DNA from 3 places in the Streptomyces sp. NPDC127119 genome. Region 1 is predicted to be linked to each of the others. Evidence: riboswitches for the same ligand, from Rfam matches in the RefSeq annotation. Region 1 holds a riboswitch; each other region holds the start of a gene.

Region 1 (7,518 bases):
GGGCCGCAGGCGAAGAACGGCCGCTAGAGCGCCGCCCCCTTCAAGGGGCGTGACGGGTCCGTCAGGAGTGTCGGGTCCATTCGGGTGCCGGACTCGATCAGCCGGCGCCCCTGCGCAAGGTCCCGCGGCCGACCCACCGCCAGGACCGCCACCAGCCGCCCCTCCCGGAGCCAGCACACCGACCAGGAGGGCCCCGCCGGATCCCCCCGCCAGAGCAGCGCGTCGGCCGCCCCGTGATGCCCCGCGTACTGGACGAAGCGGCCGAACTGCTCGGACCAGAAGTACGGCACCGGGTCGTACGGCGTGGGCGTCTCCCCCACGATGTTCGCCGCGACCGTGCGCGGCCCCTGGAGCGCGTTGTCCCAGTGGTGGACCAGCAGCCGCTCCCCGTACCGGCCCGACGGGAACGACGCGCAGTCGCCGACCGCGTACACGTCCGGCAGGGAGGTGCGCAGATGGTCGTCCGCGACGACCTCCCGGTGGGCGCCGAGTTCGATCCCCGACCCGGCCAGCCAGGACGTGGCGGGCCGCGCCCCGATCCCGACGACCACGGCACCCGCGGGCAGCCGCGAGCCGTCGTCGAGCACCACCGCGCCGGGCTCGACGCGCTCCACGCGCGCGTGGGTGCGCAGCGACGCCCCGCTGTCCGCGTACCAGGCGGTCATGGGCGCGGCCACCTCCTCGGGCAGCGCGCCCACGAGCGGCCGGCCGGCGGCCTCGACGACGGTCACCGAGCACCCCGCCTCACGCGCCGCGGTGGCGAACTCCGCGCCGATCCACCCGGCGCCCACCACCACGATGTCGTGCTGCCGGGCGAGGACGGGCCGCAGCCGTTCGGCGTCGTCGAGGGTGCGCAGCAGATGGACTCCGGGCACGCCCTCGGCGCCCGGCAGCCGGACGGGTTCCGCTCCGGTGGCGACGACCAGGACGTCGTACGGGACGTGCCCCTCGGCCGTGTCGAGTTCGCGGGCGTCGGGGCGGACGCCGGTCGCTTCGAGGCCCAGGCGCAGTTCCACGTCGAGGGTCTCGAAGTCGACGTCGAAGGCGGATCCCTCGGCCTTGCCGAGCAGTACGGCCTTGGACAGCGGCGGCCGGTCGTACGGCTGGTGGGGTTCCGCGCCGATCAGGGTCACGCTGCCGGCAAAGCCCTGTTCCCGCAGGGCGACGGCGGTCTGGACCCCTGCCATGCCGGCGCCGACGATCACGACGCGTACGCGCGCCGCCGGGCCCGGTTCCTGTGTCAGCTCGCTCACCCGGTCACCATAGACAGTCGGTGAAATCGTCGGTCAGGTGCGCGGTCGGTGAGCTGTTGCACACCGCCGGATCACGGCGTCAGCCGAGGGTGACCTCTTCGACCACACTCGTCCCGCTGCCCTCCTGGGACTCCCACTCCCAGGTCTCCGCCAGCCGCACCCGGCCGTCGGGGGTCTCGCCGACCTGCGACGCACAGTGCCCGGAGGAGGTGGTTCCGTCCGTCTTCAGCTGTACGTACCGGAAGTCGAGCCGGTCGCCCTCGCGGGTGCCGACGAGATGACCGCGTAGGACGTCACCGCCCGTGTAGTCGGCCCAGATCACGCCGTCCCGCTCGCGGTACGCGAACCGGGTGCGCGTACCCACCTGACCCGGTGCCTGGTCGGCCACCGGGGCGAGAACGAGTCCGTCGAGCGAGCGGGCCATGCCGTGAGGCTCCCTACTGGGGTGCGGGACGAAGAGCTAGGGTGGCCAACGTAAAGCACTCGCGGGAGCCCGGGCGTACCGGGCTGAGAGGGAGGCTGGGACGGCCTCCGACCGTACGAACCTGATCCGGGTCATGCCGGCGAAGGGAGGGGCTGGACGCCCATGTCGCGTACACCGCAAGCACCCCCGAGCACCCCGACCACCGACGTTCTGGTCGTCGGAGGCGGGATCATCGGTCTGGTCACCGCCTGGCGGGCCGCGCAGCGCGGGCTGACGACCGCGCTGGTGGATCCCGAACCGGGCGGCGGCGCCGCGCAGGTCGCGGCCGGCATGCTGGCCGCCGTCACCGAGCTGCACTACGGCGAGGAGACCCTGCTCGGCCTCAACCTGGCCTCGGCGGAGCGTTATCCGGACTTCGTCGCGGAACTGACCGAGGCGTCCGGCCAGGATCTCGGCCACCGCAGGTGCGGCACGCTGACCGTCGCGCTCGACGCCGACGACCGCGCCCATCTGCGCGAACTGCACGCCCTGCAGAGCCGGTCGGGCCTGGAGTCGGAGTGGCTGAGCGGCCGCGAGTGCCGCCGCCTGGAGCCGATGCTCGCGCCCGGGGTGCGCGGCGGACTGCGGGTGGACGGCGACCACCAGATCGACCCGCGCCGGCTCGCCGCGGCCCTGGTCACGGCCTGCGAACGGGCCGGGGTGACCTTCCACCGGACGTGGGCCGAGTGCCTGACCGTCGCAGGGGGCCGTGCGGCCGGAGTCGTCACGACGGACGGCACCGAGCTGTCCGCGGGGCAGGTCGTCCTCGCCGCGGGCAGCCTCAGCGGACGTCTCGCGGGTGTGCCCGAGGACGTACTGCCGCCGGTACGGCCCGTGAAGGGGCAGGTGCTGCGGCTGGCCATGCCGGAGCCCGCCCCCGCGTTCAAGGGCCCCGGCGCGCCCTTCCTGAGCCGGACCGTGCGTGCCATGGTCCGCGGCAGCCACGTCTACCTGGTGCCGCGCGAGAACGGCGAGCTGGTCGTCGGCGCGACCAGCGAGGAGCTGGGCTGGGACACCACGGTGACCGCGGGCGGCGTGTACGAGCTGCTGCGGGACGCCCACGAACTCGTCCCCGGCATCACCGAGCTGCCGCTCACCGAAACGCGTGCCGGACTGCGCCCCGGCTCCCCCGACAACGCGCCCCTGCTCGGTCCCACCCGGCTTCCCGGGCTGCTCCTCGCGACCGGCCACCACCGCAACGGCGTGCTGCTCACCCCGGTCACCGGCGACGCCCTGGCGCACGCCCTGACCACCGGTGAACTCCCGGAAGTGGCGCTCCCGTTCACCCCGGACCGGTTCGACGCCGCCGCACTCACGGAGCAGCCCGCATGAGCGTGACCGTCCTCGTCAACGGGGAACGGCGGGAACTCGCCGCCGACACCGCCCTCGACACCCTCGTGACCGCTCTCTGCGCGGCCCCCTCCGGTGTCGCCGCCGCGCTCAACGAGACCGTCGTGCCGCGCACGCAGTGGCCGGCGACCCTCCTGCGCGAGGGAGACCGCGTCGAAGTACTCACCGCCGTCCAAGGAGGCTGACCATGGCCGACGACCCCTTCGTCCTCGGCGGTACGTCCTACACGTCCCGGCTGATCATGGGCACCGGCGGTGCCCCCAGCCTCGACGTGCTCGAACGCTCGCTCGTCGCGTCCGGCACGGAGCTGACGACGGTCGCCATGCGGCGCGTGAGCCCCGGGTCGCACGGCTCGGTCCTGTCCGTGCTCGGCCGGCTCGGCATCCGCGTACTGCCCAACACCGCGGGCTGTTTCACCGCCGGGGAGGCCGTCCTGACGGCCCGCCTCGCGCGCGAGGCGCTCGGCACGGACCTCGTCAAACTGGAGGTCATCGCCGACGAGCGCACCCTGCTGCCCGACCCCATCGAGCTGCTCGACGCCGCCGAGACCCTCGTCGACGACGGCTTCACGGTCCTGCCGTACACGAACGACGACCCGGTCCTCGCCCGGAAACTGGAGGACGTGGGCTGCGCCGCGATCATGCCGCTCGGGTCGCCCATCGGGTCGGGGCTCGGGATCCGCAACCCGCACAACTTCCAGCTGATCGTGGAGCACGCGCGCGTGCCGGTGATCCTGGACGCGGGAGCGGGTACGGCGTCGGACGCGGCGCTCGCCATGGAACTGGGGTGCGCCGGGGTGATGCTCGCCTCGGCGGTGACCCGGGCGCAGGAGCCGGTCCTCATGGCGGAGGGCATGCGGCACGCGGTCGAGGCCGGGCGCCTCGCGTACCGGGCGGGGCGCATTCCGCGCCGCCACTTCGCACAGGCCTCGTCCCCGTCGGACGGAATCGCGCGACTCGACCCGGAACGCCCCGCTTTCTGACGCTTCCTGGGGTTCTCTCTGGCTTTCCGGACTTTGGCCGGAACGCGTGTCCGAATCCGTACCGAATGTGTACGCCGTACCGCGCCGGCCGGCGTGCGAGGTGCGTCACAGCTCGGCTTCAGTACCGCCCCGGAATCGCCCGCACGGGCGGCTCCGTCAGTGGTGGCTCGTACACTCACCTGCGTGGATACGACCCTTCAAGACCCCTTGGTCGGGCATGTGCTCGACGGTCGGTATCGCGTCGACGCCCGCATCGCGGTCGGCGGGATGGCCACGGTCTACCGGGCCGTGGACACCCGTCTCGACCGGGTGCTCGCGCTCAAGGTGATGCATCCGACCCTGGCGGCCGACGCCTCGTTCGTCGACCGTTTCATCCGCGAGGCCAAGTCGGTGGCCAGGCTCGCCCATCCGAACGTGGTGCAGGTCTTCGACCAGGGGACCGACGGCCCGTACGTCTATCTGGCGATGGAGTACGTGGCCGGATGCACCCTTCGTGACGTACTGCGCGAGCGCGGGGCGCTCCAGCCGCGGGCCGCGCTGGACATCCTGGAGCCGGTCCTCGCCGCGCTCGGTGCCGCGCACCGCGCCGGGTTCGTGCACCGCGACATGAAGCCGGAGAACGTCCTGATAGGGGACGACGGCCGGGTGAAGGTCGCGGACTTCGGTCTCGTACGGGCCGTGGACACGGTCACCCACACGACGGGCGCCATCCTGGGCACGGTGTCGTATCTCGCGCCGGAGCAGATAGAACACGGCACGGCCGACCCCCGCGTGGACGTGTACGCGTGCGGCATCCTCCTCTTCGAGATGCTGACCGGCGACCGTCCGCACTCGGGCGACTCACCCGCCGCGGTGCTCTACAAACACCTCCACGAGGACGTGCCCGCGCCGTCGGCGCTCGTGCCGGGCCTCGCCTACGAACTCGACGAGCTGGTCACCTCGGCGACCGCGCGCAACCCCGGGGTCCGCCCGTACGACGCGGTGGCGCTGCTCGCCCAGACCCTGGACGCGCGCACCGCCCTGAACGACGACCAGCTGGACGCCGTGCCCCCGGGCGCCCTCGCCGGGGACCGGTCCGGCGCCGACAACCGTACGAGCGTGATCCCGCGCTCGCTGTCCGTGCCCCGGCTGCTGCCGGTGAACGAGGACGACGCGGAGCTGCACCGCACGAGCTTCCTGCCGTCCCCGCCGCCCGAGCCGCCGCGGCGCGTCCGCACGAGGGCACCCCGCCGGGGTGTGCTCGCGATCGTCGCCGCGGTGCTGCTGGTCCTCGGTGTCGGCGCGGGGGTCTGGTACATCAACTCCGGTCAGTTCACCGAGGTCCCCGCGGTGCTCGACAAGACGGAGGCGCAGGCCAGGAAGAGCATCGAGGGCGCCGGCCTCGGCGTGAAGACGAAGAAGGCGTACAGCGACACCGTCAAGCTCGGCAGGGTCATCAACACCGACCCGAAGCCCACCACCCGGATCCGCGACAACGGCTCCGTGACCCTGACGATCTCCAAGGGCCCCAACACCGTGCGGGTCCCGGACCTCAAGGGCTACGCGCTCGACAAGGCCAGGGAGCGGCTGAAGAAGGAGGGCCTCGCGCCGGGCATGGTCACCAAGTCCTTCAGCGAGGACGTCACCGCGGGCTTCGTGATCGGTACGAAGCCGGGGGCGGGCACCGAGCGCCGCGGCGGTTCGGCGATCGCGCTCGTCGTCAGCAAGGGCAGCCCGGTGGACGTGCCCGACGTGCTCGGCGACGACGTGGACGACGCCCGGCAGGAGCTGGAGGACGCGGGCCTGACGGTCGAGGTCGTCTCCGGACGGATCACCTCCGACTTCGACGCCGGTACGGTCGCCGAGCAGACGCCCGCCGCCGACAAGCAGGTGGCCCGGGGCGACACCGTCAAGCTGACGGTCTCCAAGGGCCCGCCGCTGGTCGAGGTCCCGGACGTCGTGGGCGACAGCGTCGACGACGCCAAGCAGGAACTGGAGGACGCCGGCTTCGAGGTCGAGGAGGACCGCGGTCTGCTCGGTCTCTTCGGAGACACGGTCGACAGCCAGTCGACCGAGGGCGGCGAGAAGGCGCCCAAGGGCTCGAAGATCACCATCAAGATCCGCTGAGCAGCCGGGTGTCCGGGCTTCAGGGCAGGGCTTTGTGGGGACATGGCCGCCGACCGGGCCGCCGGGACCGCGTGACACCCTTGGCGGGTGAGCACTCAGCAGTCCCGCAACCCCGTCGGCGGCCATGTCCCCGTCGCCGGAGGCCTCGCCTCCGTAGGCCTCTCGTACGCGCGTGAGCTGGCCGCGGAGACCGTCCAGGTCTTCGTCGCCAACCCGCGCGGCTGGGCGACGCCGCCCGGCAACCCGGCCCAGGACGAGCAGTTCCGCGCCGCCTGCGCCGAGGAGTCCGTCCCCGCGTACGTCCACGCGCCCTATCTGATCAACTTCGGCTCGCACACCGAGGCGACCGTGGAGAAGTCGGTGGAGTCGCTGCGGCACTCGCTGCGGCGGGGGCGGGCGATCGGGGCGCTGGGCGTGGTCGTGCACACGGGCTCGGCGACCGGCGGCCGGGAGCGCTCGGTGGCGCTCCGACAGGTGCGCGAACGTCTGCTGCCGCTGCTGGACGAGCTGACCCACGACGACGACCCGTTCCTGCTGCTGGAGTCGACGGCCGGCCAGGGTTCCTCGCTCTGCTCGCGGACCTGGGACTTCGGGCCGTACTTCGAGGCGCTCGACGCCCATCCCAAGCTGGGTGTCTGCCTGGACACGTGCCACATCTTCGCCGCGGGCCACGACCTGACCGGGCCCAGCGGAATGCACCAGACGCTCGATCTGCTGGTGGACACGGTCGGCGAGGGCCGACTGAAGCTGATCCACGCCAACGACTCCAAGGACGTGGCCGGCGCCCACAAGGACCGCCACGAGAACATCGGCGCCGGTCACATCGGCGAGGACCCGTTCCGCGCCCTGATGACCCACCCCGCCACCGAGGGCGTACCGCTGGTCATCGAGACACCCGGCGGCAAGGAGGGCCACGCGGCGGACGTGGAGCGCCTGAAGAAGCTCAGGGACGGCTGAGCGGACCCACCCCGGCCCGCACCCCGCCGGGTGAAGCCTCTTGAGGGAGTACCCCCAGGGGGTATACGGTTCCGACTCCGGAACAGAAACCGTCACGCACCGCTGGGGGTCCTGATGCAGCACGGCGGACATCCGCACACGAGCTGGTCCACGGCCGCCCGAGCCACCCTGCACTGCCTCACCGGGTGCGCCGTCGGCGAGGTGCTCGGCATGGTGATCGGCACCGCGCTCGGCTGGGGTTCCGTGCCGACGCTCGTCCTGGCGATCACCCTGGCCTTCTTCTTCGGGTACGCGCTCACACTGCGCGGCGTCCTGAAGGCGGGCGTGGACCTCAGGGCCGCGATCCGGGTCGCGTTCGCCGCGGACACGCTCTCCATCGCCGTGATGGAGCTGATCGACAACGGCGT
Region 2 (7,518 bases), on a different contig from region 1:
GGGGCCGCCCCGCCCTCGGGGCACTCTCGGGGAAGCGGGCAACGCCGCAGGCTCGGCTTGTCACTCTCGGGGGCGCGGGCAACGGCGCAGGCTTGGCTTGTCGCTCTCAGGGGCGCGGGGAACGGCGCAATCCTTCGCCTTCAGGCGCACAGGGACCGGCACAACCCACCAGGGGCGCGGGGAACGGCGCAATCTTTTGTCTCTCAGGGGCGCGGGGAACGGCGCGACCGGCCCCCACCGACCCGCAGGTCGAGTCTCCCGGCGCCACGGACCGCCCACGCGCCCACCTCCGCACCCGGCGCGAGCCGAACGCCCTGAGCGACGGGCCCACTCTCCCAGGCCCCCACAACACCCACCCAGCCCCCGACGGGCACGTCCTACGCCGCACCCGAGCGCCGCCACGGACCGCGCATCAGCAGGCCCCCGGAGGGTCCGCGCGCCCGAGCACGACCACATCGGCCGCGTCGAAGGCCACCCCCACTTCCTCCCCCACCCCCGGCGCGTCCCGCAACGCACACGCCGCCTCCAACCGCGGCGCCCCCTCCGCCTGCAGCTGTACGGCGACATGCGTGCCTCGGAAGGTCCGCGCGGCCACCGCGCACCGCAGCCCCTCCGCGACCGGTACGAGCCGTACCCCCGCGGGCCGGACGAGCAGCGTGACCTCACCCTGCGGAGTGCCCGAAGGCACCGGCAGTTTGCCCCAGGGCGTGGCCGCGGCCTCCCCGGAGACGGTCGCCCCGGTCACGTTCTCGAAGCCGAGGAAGCGGGCCACGAACTCGTCGGCCGGACGCTGCCAGACCTCAAGCGGCGTACCCGACTGGGCGATCCGCCCGTCCCGCATCACGACGACCCGGTCCGCGAGCGCGAAGGCCTCGCCCTGGTCGTGGGTGACCGCGAGCACGGTGGTGCCCAACTCGCCGAAGAGTTCGCGCAGTTCGACCACCAGCCGTTCACGCAGCGAGCGGTCCAGCTGGCCGAGCGGTTCGTCGAGCATGAGCAGCCGGGGCCGCGGAGCCAGCGCACGGGCGAGCGCGACCCGCTGCTGTTCGCCCCCGGAGAGGGACGCGACAGCCCTCCCCTGCGCGCCCGGCAGCCCCACGAGCGCCAGCAACTCCCCCACCCTGACTGCCTGTCGCTGCTTCGACTCCCCGTGCATCCGCAGCCCGAAGGCCACGTTTCCAGCCACATCGCGCTGCGGGAACAGCTGATGGTCCTGGAACATCAGGCCGACCCCCCGCTTGTGCGCGGGCACCCCGTCGAGGTCGCGGCCCTCCAGGAACACCCGCCCGTCGTCGAGATGCTGCAGCCCGGCGACCGCCCTCAGCAGCGTCGACTTGCCGCTGCCGCTGGGCCCGAGGACGCACACGATCTCGTGCTCGGCGACATCGAGCCCGACGTCGTCGAGCACGGCCCGCCCTGCGAACCGTACGGTCGCCCCATCCAGTTCGAGCATCGTCAGAACTCTCCCGTCCGGTCGGAGCGAAGGTCGGTGCGAAGGCGTTCGAGGACCAGCAGCGCCACCGCGCACACGAGCATCAAGAGGGTCGACAGGGCCATGGCCTGCCCGTAGTTGAGGTCTCCGGCCCGCCCGAGCAGCCGCGCCACGGCGACCGGCAGCGTCGGGTTGTCGGGCCGTGCGATGAAGACGGTCGCGCCGAACTCGCCCAGCGACACCGCGAACGCGAACCCGGCCGCGATCAGCAGCGCCCGCCGCACCATCGGCAGGTCGACCTCGCGCCACACCCGCCAGGGCGAGGCCCCGAGCACCGCCGCGGCCTCGCGCAGCCGTCCGTCGACCGCGCGCAGCACCGGCAGCATGGTCCGTACGACGAAGGGGACGCCCACCAGCGCCTGCGCGAGCGGCACCAGGATCCAGGTGCTCCGCAGGTCGAGCGGCGGCTCGTCGAGCGCGATGAGGAAGCCGAAGCCGACGGTCACGGCGGAGACGCCGAGCGGCAGCATGAGCAGCGCGTCGAAGCCGCGGACGAGACGTCCGAGCCGTCCGGTGTCCCGCCGGGTGAGCGCGGCGGCGGCGAGTCCGCCGATCAGCAGGGCGATGGCGGTCGCGGCGAAGGCGTACCGCAGCGAGTTGCCGACGGCGTCGATGGGCGGGACGAGGAAGAGGCTGCCCTCGTTGCGGGTGAGCGCCTTGTAGTAGCCGAAGCCGGGGGCGTCGAGCGAGCGCTCGACCAGGACGGCGAGCGGCAGCACGAGCAGGACGGCGATGGTGCCGAGGACGCCCGCGAGCAGCGCCCACTGCCCCGCGCCGTGCGGCCGTCGTGCGGTCGTGGCCGCGTCCACCAGCCGCAGGGCCGTCTCCCGCCGCCGTACGGTCCGGGCGTGGACGGCGAGGATCGCGCCGACCGCGACGAACTGGACGAGCGTCAGCACGGCGGCCGTGGAGAGGTCGAAGATCTCCGAGGTCTGCCGGTAGATCTCGACTTCGAGCGTGGAGAAGGTGGGGCCGCCGAGGATCTGCACGACACCGAAGGAGGTGAAGGTGAAGAGGAACACCATGAGCGCGGCGGCGGCGACGGCCGGGCCGAGCGCCGGGAGGGTCACCCTGCGCCAGGCCGCGAACCGGGAGGCGCCGAGCACTCTGGCGGCCTCCTCCTGCCGCGGGTCGAGCTGCGACCAGAGGCCGCCGACCGTGCGGACGACGACCGCGTAGTTGAAGAAGACGTGCGCGAGCAGGATGGCCCAGACGGTGGTGTCCAGGCGTACGCCCCACAGTTCGTCCAGGAGCCCGCCGCGCCCGAGCAGTGCCAGGAAGGCCGTGCCCACGACGACCGTCGGCAGCACGAACGGCACGGTCACGACGGCCCGCAGGATCTGCTTGCCCCTGAACTCGAAGCGCGCGAAGACGTACGCGCCGGGGAGCGCGACCAGCAGGGTGAGCGCCGTCGAGGCGAGCGCCTGCCAGGTCGTGAACCACAGGACGTGCCGGATGTCGGACTGTCCGAGCACGTCCGCGATCCGCCCGAACCGCCAGACCCCGTCGACCTTCAGCCCGCGGACGGTGATCGCGACGACCGGATAGGCGAAGAAGACCCCGAAGAACGCGACGGGCACGACCATGAGCCCGAGCCGTGCCACGCTCCCCCGGCGCGCAGACCACGCAGACCGGGGGCGCGAGCGGGGCTCTACTTCAGTACGAGCGAGGTCCATGACTTGACCCACTCGTCACGGTTGTCGGCGATCCTGGCGGGGTCCAGGGTCTCGGGGTTCGCGGCGGCGGGACCGTACTGCGTGAACGCGTCGGGCACCTTGGCGCCCTCGATCACCGGGTAGACGAACATGTTGAGCGGCATGTCCTCCTGGAACTGCCTGCCCACCAGGAAGTCGATGAGCGCCTTGCCGCCCTCGGTGTTCTTCGCGTTGCTGAGCAGGCCCGCGTACTCGACCTGGCGGAAGCAGGTGCCGTCCGCGACTCCGGTCGGCGCGGTCTTCGGCTTGGGGTCGGCGTAGATGACCTCGGCGGGCGGCGAGGAGGCGTACGAGACGACGAGCGGCCGGTCGCCCTTGGCCTTCTTGCCGCCGGCGGACCCGGAGAACTCCTCGTTGTAGGCCTGCTCCCAGCCGTCGACGACCTTCACGCCGTTGGCCTTGAGCTTCTTCCAGTAGCCCTCCCAGCCCTTGTCGCCGTACTCGGCGGCGGTGCCGAGCAGGAAACCGAGGCCGGGCGAGGAGGTCGAGGCGTTCTCGGTGACGAGGAGATCCTTGTACGCGGGCTTGATCAGATCGTCGAAGGACGTCGGCACGGCCAGCTTGTGCTCGCTGAACCAGGCCTTGTCGTAGTTGACGCAGATGTCTCCGGAGTCGATGGGCGTGACCCGGTGCTTGTCCTGGTCGACCCGGTACCGGGCCTGGATGCCGTCCGCGCCCTTGGCCTCGTACGACTGGAACAGTCCGTTGTCGAGCGCGCGGGAGAGCAGGGTGTTGTCGACGCCGAAGAGGACGTCTCCCTGCGGGTTGTCCTTGGTGAGGATCGCCTTGTTGACGGCCTGCCCGGCGTCGCCGTCCTTGAGGACCCGGACCTTGTACCCGGACTCCTTCTCGAACGCCTTCAGTACGTCCTTGGTGTACGCGAAGGAGTCATGGCTGACGAGGGTGACGGTCTTGGACCCGGAGCCCCCGTCGCCGTCCCCGGAGTCGGACGACCCGCAGGCGCCGAGCGCGGCGAGGCCGAGACCGCCGGCCGCGACCACGGCGGTGATCCTGAAGATGTTGCTCTTGTTGCTCACTCGATTCCTCCTGGGTTGACCAGGAAGAGACGCGGCCCTGCCCCGGACCTCGAACGGATCCCGGGCAGGGCGCAACAGCTTGAGTAGTGACCGAACTTCCTACCCAGAATGACCTGGGCGAGGTTCAGAGGGTCTGCGGGCTGTCCCGCACTCTCAGCGCTGTGGCGCTCCCCTGTCGGAATATGAAGATGTCGTCATACGAAAACGCTGTCGTACGGAAATGCTGTCGTACGGAATGTCCGTACGACTCGCCAGACTACCGCTCGGTGGCCGCGAGCTGTCCGCACGCCCCGTCGATCTCCTGACCACGGGTGTCCCGGACGGTGACGGGCACCCCATGGGCCGCGATCGCCTCGACGAACGCCTTCTCGTCCTCGGGCCGCGAGGCGGTCCACTTGGAGCCGGGCGTCGGGTTCAGCGGGATCAGGTTCACATGCACCGGCTTGCCCTTGAGCATCCGCCCGAGCCGGTCACCGCGCCACGCCTGGTCGTTGATGTCCCGGATGAGCGCGTACTCGATGGAGAGCCGGCGCCCCGACCTGGCCGCGTACTCCCAGCCCGCGTCCAGCACTTCCCGTACCTTCCACCGCGTGTTGACCGGTACGAGGGTGTCGCGCAGCTCGTCGTCCGGTGCGTGCAGGGAGATGGCGAGACGGCACTTGAAGCCCTCGTCGGCGAACCGGTTGATGGCGGGGACGAGACCGACGGTCGAGACGGTGATCCCGCGCTGCGAGAGCCCGAGCCCGTCCGGCTCCGGGTCGGTGAGGGCCCGGATGGACTGGACGACCCGCTTGTAGTTGGCGAGCGGCTCGCCCATGCCCATGAAGACGATGTTGCTGAGCCGCGCCGGGCCACCGGGGATCTCCCCGTCGCGCAGCGCCCGCATGCCGTCGACGATCTGGTGCACGATCTCGCCGGTCGACAGGTTCCGGTCGAGACCGGCCTGTCCCGTCGCGCAGAACGGGCAGTTCATCCCGCAGCCGGCCTGTGAGCTGATGCACATGGTGACCCGGTCCGGGTAGCGCATCAGCACGGACTCGACGAGCGTGCCGTCGAAGAGCCGCCAGAGGGTCTTGCGGGTGGTGTCGTCATCGGTGGACAGATGCCGCACGACCGTCATCAGCTCGGGCAGCAGGGCTTCCTGCAGCTTGGCGCGCGAGCCGGCAGGGATGTCGGTCCACTGCTCGGGGTCGTGCGCGAACCGCGAGAAGTAGTGCTGCGAGAGCTGTTTGGCACGAAACGGCTTCTCACCGACCGCGGCAACGGCCTCTTTACGCTCGGCAGGCGTGAGATCGGCAAGGTGCCGCGGCGGCTTCTTGGCTCCGCGGGGGGCGACGAATGTGAGTTCTCCGGGCTTAGGCATGGCTGTACCAGTGTCGCAGATCGATTCGTGTGACCTGAGCCGCGAGGTTTCGGGGGCGCACGGCTGTGCGGCTGTGCGGCTGTGCCGCTGTGCCGCTGTGCCGCTGTGCCGCTGTGCCGCTGTGCCGCTGTGCCGGATGGTCGCCGCATCTTCACGGCTCCTCACCCCTTCAGGGGCCTCTTCCGGCGGTCGCGTTGCCATCTAGGCCACACTAGGACCTAGAATCGAACGCGTGTCCGATAAAGTGCCTCGCCTGGATCGCCTGCGCAGCGTCCGCGAATGGCTGGCCTGGCAGCTGCGCCGCACAGACGACACCATCGCCGAGCTCGAACGTCAGGAGGCAGCCGCCGCCCGTGCCACGCCCACACCGCCCTCGGCAACGCCCGGCTGGAAGCTCGCGTTGCGAAGAGCGGGCGGCAGACCCGCCCCCGACGCCGTCCATACGAGCGACTGCGGCATGGCAGGCAAGAACACCAAACCGCTGCCCCGCGAGCAGGCGCTCCGGGCTCTCACGGAGGACGGCATCAGCGCGTGCCCCTACTGCCGGCCCGACAACGATCTGGGTGTGCTGTGAACGGCGAACGGCCGCAGGACGAGAACACGAGCGGGACGGGCGGGACGAACGCGGCGCCCATCGTCGTGCACCGCATGACGGGCGCCCGCGGGCGCCGGGTCACCATCCACGGCCAGGTCTTCGGGCTCGCCCACAGCGACACCGACCTGGTCGAGTTCCTGCGCCGGGCGGGCCTGCCGGACGACGCCTGGGAGCTGCTGGACGACCCGCGGTGGGTGAAGTGGCAGGGCGGCCGGCCGCACGAGTACTCCCCGGAGGGCCCGGACGCCGAAGACCCCCGGCCGTGACCGGCCGGGGGTCCCCCGGGTCATGAGGCGCCCGGTACGGTCAGCCCGATCCGACGAAGAGCACCAGCAGCAGCCACACCACGGGAGCGGTGGGCAGCAGCGAGTCCAGTCGGTCCATGATCCCGCCGTGGCCCGGGAGCAGGGTGCCCATGTCCTTGATGCCCAGGTCCCGCTTGATCATCGACTCGCCGAGGTCGCCGAGCGTGGCGCTGACCGCGACCGCGAAGCCGACGATCAGGCCCTGCCACCAGGTGCCGTCGTCGATGAGGAACTGCATGCACAGCGCGCCCGCCACCATCGCGAAGGCGACCGCGCCGAGCAGGCCCTCGCGGGTCTTGCCGGGACTGATGCGGGGGGCGAGCTTGTGCGTGCCGAAGCGCCACCCGACGGCGTACGCGCCCGTGTCGCTGACCACGGCCAGCAGCAGGAACGTGAGGACCCGCCACGCACCGTCGTCCGCGGTGAGCATCATCGCCACGAAGGTGGCGAGGAACGGGATGTAGAAGGCCGCGAAGACCCCCGCGGTGACGTCCTTGAGGTAGCCCTCGGGCGGTTCCGTCATCCGCCAGACGAGGACCGCGAGCGCGGTGAGCGCCATGGCCACCCAGGCGCCCTCGGGCCCGCGGACGTAACCGGCGACGACCATCGCCGCGCCGCCCAGCGCCAGCGGCACGAGCGGCGCCTTGATGTCCTTGCGCTCCGCGAGCCTCGACGTGAGCTCCCACAGACCGACCACGACAGCGACCGTTATGACGCCGATGAAGACGGCCTTGACGACGAACAGCGACGCGACGATCACCACGCCGAGCCCGACGCCGACCCCTATGGCAGCACCCAGGTCGCGGCCCGCGCTCTTCTTCTGCGGCGCGGGTGCGGGCTGTGCGGCGCTGGTCATGGGCTCCTGCTGATTCAGCGGATGCTGCGGATGCTGCGGATGCTGCGACGAAGTCTGGAACGGCGGCGGCGTCGACGGTGGCGGCGTCTCGTCGCGGAACAGGGGGCCGCCCGTCCGAGCAGCCCCCCGGTCGTCATCCTGGTCTCCGCCATGCG
Region 3 (7,518 bases), on a different contig from region 1:
GTCCATGGTCACAGCCCCATTCCGTACCTACGGGGCGAGGTCGGCTCGGAGGACGGGGACAATTCGCCGCCCCTCGCGGTCGAAGAACCTCATGTGTACGCCGACAAGCTCGCGATCGCGATGGACGGCGGCGTGACCATGGCAGGAAAACTGCTGGTCCAGCAGCTTCCGCTGGACAGCTGAGCGTTCACGGGGCACACGTCCTGTGATGGAGGACGCGTGCGGTCCGGGGGCAAATTCTGGAAACCCCCTGTCACCCTGTGCCGTCATCGCTCTACCATCGGCTTATCCGTAGCAGGCTCCCCTCCGTTTCTGCCCGACGGCTCGTCAGCATGCCGAGCCACCCAGCCCTACGGAGCATCGGGGGATGCACATGAACAGCGTTCCGCAGCACCTGCTGAGCGAGGACCGCCAAGAGTACGAGCGGATCCTCGACGAGGCGCTGCGCTCCGCACCACACCGTCCGGAACTCGCCGCCGTGGGTCAGCGGCTCAACCCCGAGCAACTGCGCACGATGGCACTCAACGCCACCGCACTCATCACGGCGGCCGCGTCGAGCGAGTACCAGCACTATGTGAAGGTCCGCGAGGAACTGCGCCAGCCGGCGCCGTCCACCCCCCACGTCCGCGAAGGATCCGGCAGCACCTCGGATCCGGGCACGAGCGCGGTGGGGCTCGCCACCGCCATGGGGGAAGTCGCCGAGACCGCGGGGGCCGGTGCCGCCGCGGTCGTCGCCGTGCTCGCCCCGGTCCTCGCCGGCACCGCCGCGGCGATCTTCCTGCTCGTCGGCTACATCCTGAAGATGCTCGACCCCGAGCCGGGCATCGCACGGACCCTCCTCACCACCGGCTGGGTCTTCGGCGCCATCACGGCCGTCTCGATCCTGGTCGCCGCGGTCGGCCTGCTGCTCGCCGCCCTGCGCAACGGCGCCAGTTCGCTCCAGGCCGGGGTGCACGGCGAACGGAACGAGGAGGTCGCTCTGGCCAGGGAAGCCTGGCACGAAGCGCTCCTGGAGCGCGGCCTCATGCCGTTCCTCAGGGAGGCTCTCGCCGACCCGGGCACAGCGGCCCTCGGCCGGATGAAGCCGACGGAACCGGTCAGCCGGATGCCGCAGCTCGGCTACAACCGCCCGGGCTTCAGCAGCCCCGACGGGGGTGCCGGTGCGGGCCCCCGCCCCAGCTACTCGAGCCCGGACTTCAGCAGCCCGGACTTCGGGGGCCCGGAACACGCTCCGGAGTAGGGGCCGGACTGCGGACGGCGCGTGCGTCGGCAAGCGCCGGAAAGCTTCGGCAAGAATGATCGACGACGGGAATCCGTCGTCGATCTTTTCTTTTTTACGTTCCCCTCGATTATGTCGCCATATACGGCTCTCACGACCCCTGAGCCATTCATCGTCACACGGGTGAGAAAAGCGCTCCCCCGTAAATCGAGCCCCGTTGAGTGACTCTTCTGCACAGATTCGCAGGTGGGCTTGTTTTATCCGTGCGTGCACAGGATGCTATATGCCATGTGGCAATCAAGCAGTACGCAGTTCGCACCCGGGCAGGCAGGCTGGCAGCGTTGAGCCAGCGCACGCTGAGACATACGGCTGACCGAAGACTGGCGTTCAGGTCGACAGCAGACAGTGTCCTCACCATCCGCCGAGCAGCCGTAAGCGGTATGCCTGGCCGCCGTGAGGCCACTAGCCTACTGACGGACAACGCCATCTGCGTCAGGACGGAGACCTCGGTGCCACAGGAAGAGCCCGGATTCCAGCGTGCACGACTGCGCGACCGCCTCAAGAAGGCGAGGGAGAGCGCGGGGCTGAAGCAGCGTGAGGTGGCCGAGCAGCTGGACTGGTCACCCTCAAAGGTGATTCGCATCGAGGCCGGCACCGTCGGCGTGTCGGTCACGGACGTACGGGTGCTCGCGGAGCACTACGGGATCACCGACCAGGCACAGATCACGGCGCTGACCGGGATGGCACGCGAAGCTCGTCGGCCTCCGTGGTGGTCACCCTTCCGTACCTGGGTGACTCAGGAATTCGAAACGTATCTCGGATACGAAAGTTCCGCGTCAATCCTCAGAAGTTTTCAGCCGGATCTGGTACCAGGACTGCTGCAGACCGAGGAATATGCCCGAGAGATCCTCACACGCCTCAACACTGGCGCCGAGCGGACAGAGCAACTGCTGCAACTACGCCTTGAGCGGCAGGATCGACTCGTCCATTCCGATGGTCCCGAAATGTTTTTCATTATGGACGAATCGGTGATCAGGAGAACTGTGGGCTCACAGGAGACCATGAAGCGACAGTACGAAAAGTTGCTGGCAGTCAACGAAATGCCGAATGTAACAGTTCTTATCGCTCCGTTCAGCGCCGGAATCTACCGACAGTTCCGCACCACCTACATCCTCTTCCAATTCCCTGAGGATGAGGATGAAATGGTCGCTTACCTGGAGAACTCGAACGGCGACGTGATCTTCAGCGAGAAAGCTCTCGGCCGTACGTCCCAGCACCGGCCGACCGACTACCTGGACGACTTCTGGGAAGTTGAGAGGGAGGTTGCCAACGAGGTTTCGCGGGAGTTCCTGTTCGACCAGGGATAACGGCACATTGGGGAGCCCGTTACGAGGAACCTGGCAACAGTTCGAACTCTGCTTCCAGATAGACCCCGGTGTATTACGACCCGCTGTTCAGGATTCCCTGAGCACCGTTCAGCCCAACGAGAAAAGAGACCCAGGCATATGCGGTGACTTCGAGTACGGCCCCATCGGGGTGTCGCGAATCACGTACCGCTACATCTCCGATGAAGGCCACTTCAACGCATTCCGATGAGCCACTGGCCGAACTCTTTCGCCACCGCACCTGAGCACCATCGAGTCCCATGCATCCCCCACGCCTTCGCCTACGAAAGTGGCGACGCCAAGACAATTCGGCATCCAAATCAGTATGGGCGCCGCCATCAGCACTGCCAAGACGCACGTGGGCGCCCAGGTCATGCTGATAAATGGAGGTATATGGCTCGTAAACATAATAAAATGTCAGCCGGGCTGCGCAAACGGCTGGCCGAAAAGAAACCAAGATTATTCTGAATGAACACAGCAAAAGGGAGCCCTGCGACCCGGCCGGCAAGCTTCAGGTCGCGGACTCCCTTGCGCCAAGCACCCCCGTCTACGAAACCGAAAGGAGCTCTGCCATGGAGTCTACAGACTCCATCCCGGAGGGCTACTCACCACACAAGACCAGCTCAACGAACTGGAAGCAATGGGCGCGCTCCGCGGGCGCCAACGCATTCAAGGGAGCTTGCACGGCTCTTGGGGCCGGCGCAGTCTCCCTGCTGATCTGGTGGCTCGAAAAGCAATAGCGCACCTCTTTCACCACCGGCCCCACCCGCGTGTCGGACGGCCCGGATCACCGAGGTCCTGGAAATGATCGTCCAGGACCTCGGCATCGCAGCACCACGACCGTTCGGTCGGCCAAAGGTGAAGGAACCCTATTCGCTTGCAGCCATGGGCAGATAGACCCGGTTGCCCGCGGCGGCGAACTCCTTGGACTTCTGGAGCATCCCGTCGGCGACCTCTTCGGGTGTGGCCCCCGCGTCCGCCGTACCGCCGAACTGCTCGTTGATGCTGTGGCTGATCTTCATCGAGCAGAATTTCGGCCCGCACATGGAGCAGAAGTGCGCCGTCTTGGCCGGTTCGGCCGGCAGCGTCTCGTCGTGGAACTCCCGGGCGGTGTCGGGATCCAGGGCCAGGTTGAACTGGTCCTCCCAGCGGAACTCGAAGCGGGCGTCCGACAACGCGTCGTCCCACCCCTGGGCGCCCGGATGCCCCTTGGCGAGGTCCGCCGCGTGGGCCGCGATCTTGTAGGTGATGACGCCCGTCTTGACGTCGTCACGGTTGGGCAGGCCCAGGTGCTCCTTGGGCGTGACGTAGCAGAGCATCGCCGTGCCCCACCAGGCGATCATCGCGGCACCGATGCCGGAGGTGATGTGGTCGTACGCAGGCGCGATGTCGGTCGTCAGCGGGCCGAGCGTGTAGAACGGCGCCTCCTCGCAGATCTCCTGCTGAAGGTCGATGTTCTCCTTGATCTTGTGCATCGGGACATGTCCCGGGCCCTCGATCATGGTCTGCACGTGGAAACGCTTCGCGACCTTGTTGAGCTCTCCCAGGGTCCGCAACTCCGCGAACTGCGCGGCGTCGTTGGCGTCCGCGATCGACCCAGGCCGCAGCCCGTCGCCGAGCGAGTACGTGACGTCGTACGCGGCGAGGATCTCGCAGAGCTCCTCGAAGTGCTCGTACAGGAACGACTCCTTGTGGTGCGCCAGGCACCACGCCGCCATGATCGAGCCGCCGCGCGAGACGATGCCGGTCTTGCGGTTCGCGGTCAGCGGGACGTACGGCAGCCGCACACCCGCATGGACGGTCATGTAGTCCACGCCCTGTTCGGCCTGCTCGATGACCGTGTCCTTGTAGATCTCCCAGGTGAGTTCCTCGGCGCGTCCGTCGACCTTCTCCAGCGCCTGGTAGAGGGGGACCGTGCCGATGGGGACGGGGGAGTTGCGCAGCACCCACTCGCGGGTGGTGTGGATGTTGCGGCCGGTCGACAGGTCCATCACCGTGTCGGCGCCCCACCGCGTCGCCCAGGTCATCTTGTCGACCTCCTCCTCGATGGAGGAGGTGACCGCGGAGTTGCCGATGTTGGCGTTGACCTTCACCAGGAACCGCTTGCCGATGATCATCGGTTCGATCTCGGGGTGGTTGACGTTGGCCGGCAGCACGGCCCGGCCCGCCGCGATCTCCTCACGGACGACCTCGGGGTCGACGTTCTCCCGGATGGCCACGTACTCCATCTCCGGTGTGATCTCGCCCCGCCGCGCGTAGACGAGTTGGGTCACCGCCTGCCCGTCACGGCTCCGGCGGGGCAGCCGCGGACGCCCCGGGAAGACCGCGTCGAGGTTGCGCAGTCCGCCGCGCGGCGAGGTGTGCTTGATCCCGTCGTCCTCGGGGCTCACGGGACGGCCCGCGTACTCCTCGGTGTCGCCACGGGCGATGATCCAGTTGTCGCGCAGGGGCGTCAGACCCCTGCGCACATCGGTGTCGACGACCGGATCGGTGTACGGGCCGGAGGTGTCGTACAGGGTGACCGACTCGCCGTTGGTGAGATGCACCTGACGGACCGGCACCCGCAGATCGGGGCGCGAGCCCGCGACATACGCCTTGTGCCAGCCGATGGACTTCGCGGTTTCGGACTTCCCGGCTTCGCCGTTCCCGGGCGAAGCGGCTGCGCCGCCGTTCTCGGCCGCTGCGGACACCTCGGTGCCGTCGACCGGGGCGTGCGCCCCGCCCGTCTGGCTGGAGGCAGGCGTGCGTACGTCCTTGTTGGTCATGAGACCTACTCCCTACGCCGGCATTACCCGGTAACAGGTTCGGCGGTCGACGCAGCGTTTCCCGTCCGGCGATGTTCCACGTGAAACATCGCGGATACGGAGGTCAGCGCCCTCTCAGCCCGGTGCTCCGAGCTCCCGCGTGTGCAAAGGTGCTTCCACGCTAGCGTCACAATGGGCGCGGTGAACAGTGGGCCCCTCTCGTTCTTGCGATGATCGGTCGGTGACCACGACGCAACAGCCCCCACTTCCGCCGTCCGAACCGCCCCACGGACACGGCCACGACGGCCACGGTCACGGCGGGCCTGGACAGGGACCCCATGGCCCCGGAGGCGGTGGCGACCGGCCCGGCGGCGACGGTCCTGTCGGTGGCGGGCACGGCCACTCGCACAGTCATGGCCCCGCGGCTCCGGTCTCCATGCATCTGCGCAAGATCATCGCGGCGGTGCTGATTCCTTTCGCCGCGGCGGTCGTTGTCGGTCTCGCGGTGCTCTGGCCCGGCGGTGCCCCCGGTCATGAGCGCACGGGCGTCGGCTTCGACCGGCAGACCCAGCAGGCCAGCGTGACCAAGGTCGACAAGGTCGACTGCAAGTCCGTGAACGCCTCGGGCGGGACTCCGACCGGCGACACCTCGACGGCCGAGGGCTCATCGGCTCAGCAGCAGGACTCGGGCACCTGCAAGAAGGCGACGATCCGGGTCGACTCCGGCAAGGACAAGGGCCGTACCTTCACGGAGATCGTCCAGCCGGACTCCTCACGGCAGTTGGAGCAGGGCCAGGAGGTGATCGTGGCGTACGCGCCCGACGCCCCCAAGGAACTCCAGTACTCGGTCACCGATGTGAACCGAAAACTCCCCATGGCGCTGCTCGCCGGCATCTTCGCCCTCGCCGTGGTCGTGGTGGGCCGGATGCGCGGTGTCATGGCACTGATCGCCCTGGCCGTCAGCTTCCTGATCCTGACGTTCTTCATCCTGCCCGCGATCCTTCAGGGATCGAATCCGCTGGTCGTGGCGGTGGTCGGGGCCAGCGCCATCATGCTGATCGCGCTCTACATGTGCCACGGTCTCTCGGCCCGGACATCGGTCGCCGTACTGGGCACCCTGCTGTCCCTGGTGCTGATCGGACTGCTCGGCTCACTGTTCATCGACTGGGCCGCGCTGACCGGCAACACCGATGACAACACCGGCCTGATCCACGGTCTCTACCCGTCCATCGACATGAGCGGTCTGCTGCTCGCGGGTGTCATCATCGGTTCGCTCGGCGTGCTCGACGACGTCACGGTGACGCAGACGTCGGCGGTCTGGGAGCTGCACGAGGCCAACCCGACGATGGGCTGGCGCGGGCTGTACCGCGCGGGCATCCGCATCGGCCGCGACCACATCGCGTCCGTCGTCAACACGCTCGTCCTCGCCTACGCCGGCGCGGCGCTGCCTCTGCTGCTGCTCTTCTCCATCGCGCAGAGCAGCGTGGGGACCGTGGCCAACAGTGAACTGGTGGCCGCGGAGATCGTCCGCACCCTCGTCGGCTCGATCGGGCTGGTCGCCTCGGTTCCGGTCACCACGGCTCTCGCGGCCCTGGTGGTCTCGGCCGACCGCCCGGGTGACGCCGCCCCGGCCCAGCAGCCGCAGCCACAACAGCCTCAGCCGCAGGCCCAGTCGGGCTCGAAGGCGCCGCTGCGCGGTGGAAGCGGCCGTCGCCGCAAGCACTGAGCCCGCCCCGCGTCACCCCGTGCTCTGCTCCTCCGCCAGGATGCGGTCCAGGGCCTCGTCCAGATGGGTGTCGAAGTCGGCGAGGGAGCGCTCCTGACCCAGCGGGACCAGCCGGTCCGTACGGTCGAGGAACGCCAGCAGCGGCGCCGTACCGCACCGGAACAGGGCCTGGTCGACGCCCACCTGGAGCCGGATCAGCACATCGCCGAAGCCCTCGGAGTCCGAGGGAGTGATGTGCACGTCTCCGTCCCCGCACGGTCGGCCCACCCCGTCGATCAGCAACTCCCGGCCGAAGGCCCAGGTCACCGGAGCGTCGCCGGGCAGGTGGAAGGTCAGACGCACGGCATAGGGATCACAGGTCTCGTAACGCAGCTCCACCGGAATGCGGAAGGAGAGCTCCTCCAAGACGACGAAGCTCATCATGACCTCTGCCTGTACTACCGA

What was found. Region 1 has a riboswitch for thiamine pyrophosphate ahead of thiO (glycine oxidase ThiO). Riboswitches for the same ligand answer to the same signal wherever they lie in the genome.
Region 2: another riboswitch for thiamine pyrophosphate. It lies ahead of ACFVH5_RS30340 (thiamine ABC transporter substrate binding subunit); the one in region 1 lies ahead of thiO (glycine oxidase ThiO).
Region 3: another riboswitch for thiamine pyrophosphate. It lies ahead of thiC (phosphomethylpyrimidine synthase ThiC); the one in region 1 lies ahead of thiO (glycine oxidase ThiO).

What each region holds. Positions count from the first base shown of each region.
Region 1 is NZ_JBHXTO010000193.1:73-7,590, forward strand. It holds gene ACFVH5_RS40730 (NAD(P)/FAD-dependent oxidoreductase) at 24-1,253, opposite strand; gene ACFVH5_RS40735 (hypothetical protein) at 1,333-1,677, opposite strand; TPP riboswitch at 1,729-1,842, shown strand; gene thiO (glycine oxidase ThiO) at 1,840-3,048, shown strand; gene thiS (sulfur carrier protein ThiS) at 3,045-3,251, shown strand; gene ACFVH5_RS40750 (thiazole synthase) at 3,254-4,048, shown strand; gene pknB (Stk1 family PASTA domain-containing Ser/Thr kinase) at 4,232-6,154, shown strand; gene ACFVH5_RS40760 (deoxyribonuclease IV) at 6,242-7,111, shown strand; gene ACFVH5_RS40765 (DUF4396 domain-containing protein) at 7,226-7,518, shown strand, end outside.
Region 2 is NZ_JBHXTO010000092.1:11,688-19,205, forward strand. It holds gene ACFVH5_RS30330 (ABC transporter ATP-binding protein) at 413-1,453, opposite strand; gene ACFVH5_RS30335 (ABC transporter permease) at 1,456-3,168, opposite strand; gene ACFVH5_RS30340 (thiamine ABC transporter substrate binding subunit) at 3,144-4,244, opposite strand; TPP riboswitch at 4,323-4,428, opposite strand; gene rlmN (23S rRNA (adenine(2503)-C(2))-methyltransferase RlmN) at 4,501-5,607, opposite strand; gene ACFVH5_RS30350 (DUF6233 domain-containing protein) at 5,840-6,181, shown strand; gene ACFVH5_RS30355 (hypothetical protein) at 6,256-6,468, shown strand; gene ACFVH5_RS30360 (phosphatidate cytidylyltransferase) at 6,509-7,518, opposite strand, start outside.
Region 3 is NZ_JBHXTO010000004.1:31,009-38,526, reverse strand. It holds gene ACFVH5_RS03185 (metallophosphoesterase) at 1-183, shown strand, start outside; gene ACFVH5_RS03180 (hypothetical protein) at 368-1,240, shown strand; gene ACFVH5_RS03175 (Scr1 family TA system antitoxin-like transcriptional regulator) at 1,729-2,586, shown strand; gene ACFVH5_RS03170 (DUF397 domain-containing protein) at 2,660-2,866, opposite strand; gene thiC (phosphomethylpyrimidine synthase ThiC) at 3,474-5,369, opposite strand; TPP riboswitch at 5,362-5,518, opposite strand; gene ACFVH5_RS03160 (YibE/F family protein) at 5,590-7,074, shown strand; gene ACFVH5_RS03155 (SsgA family sporulation/cell division regulator) at 7,087-7,518, opposite strand, start outside.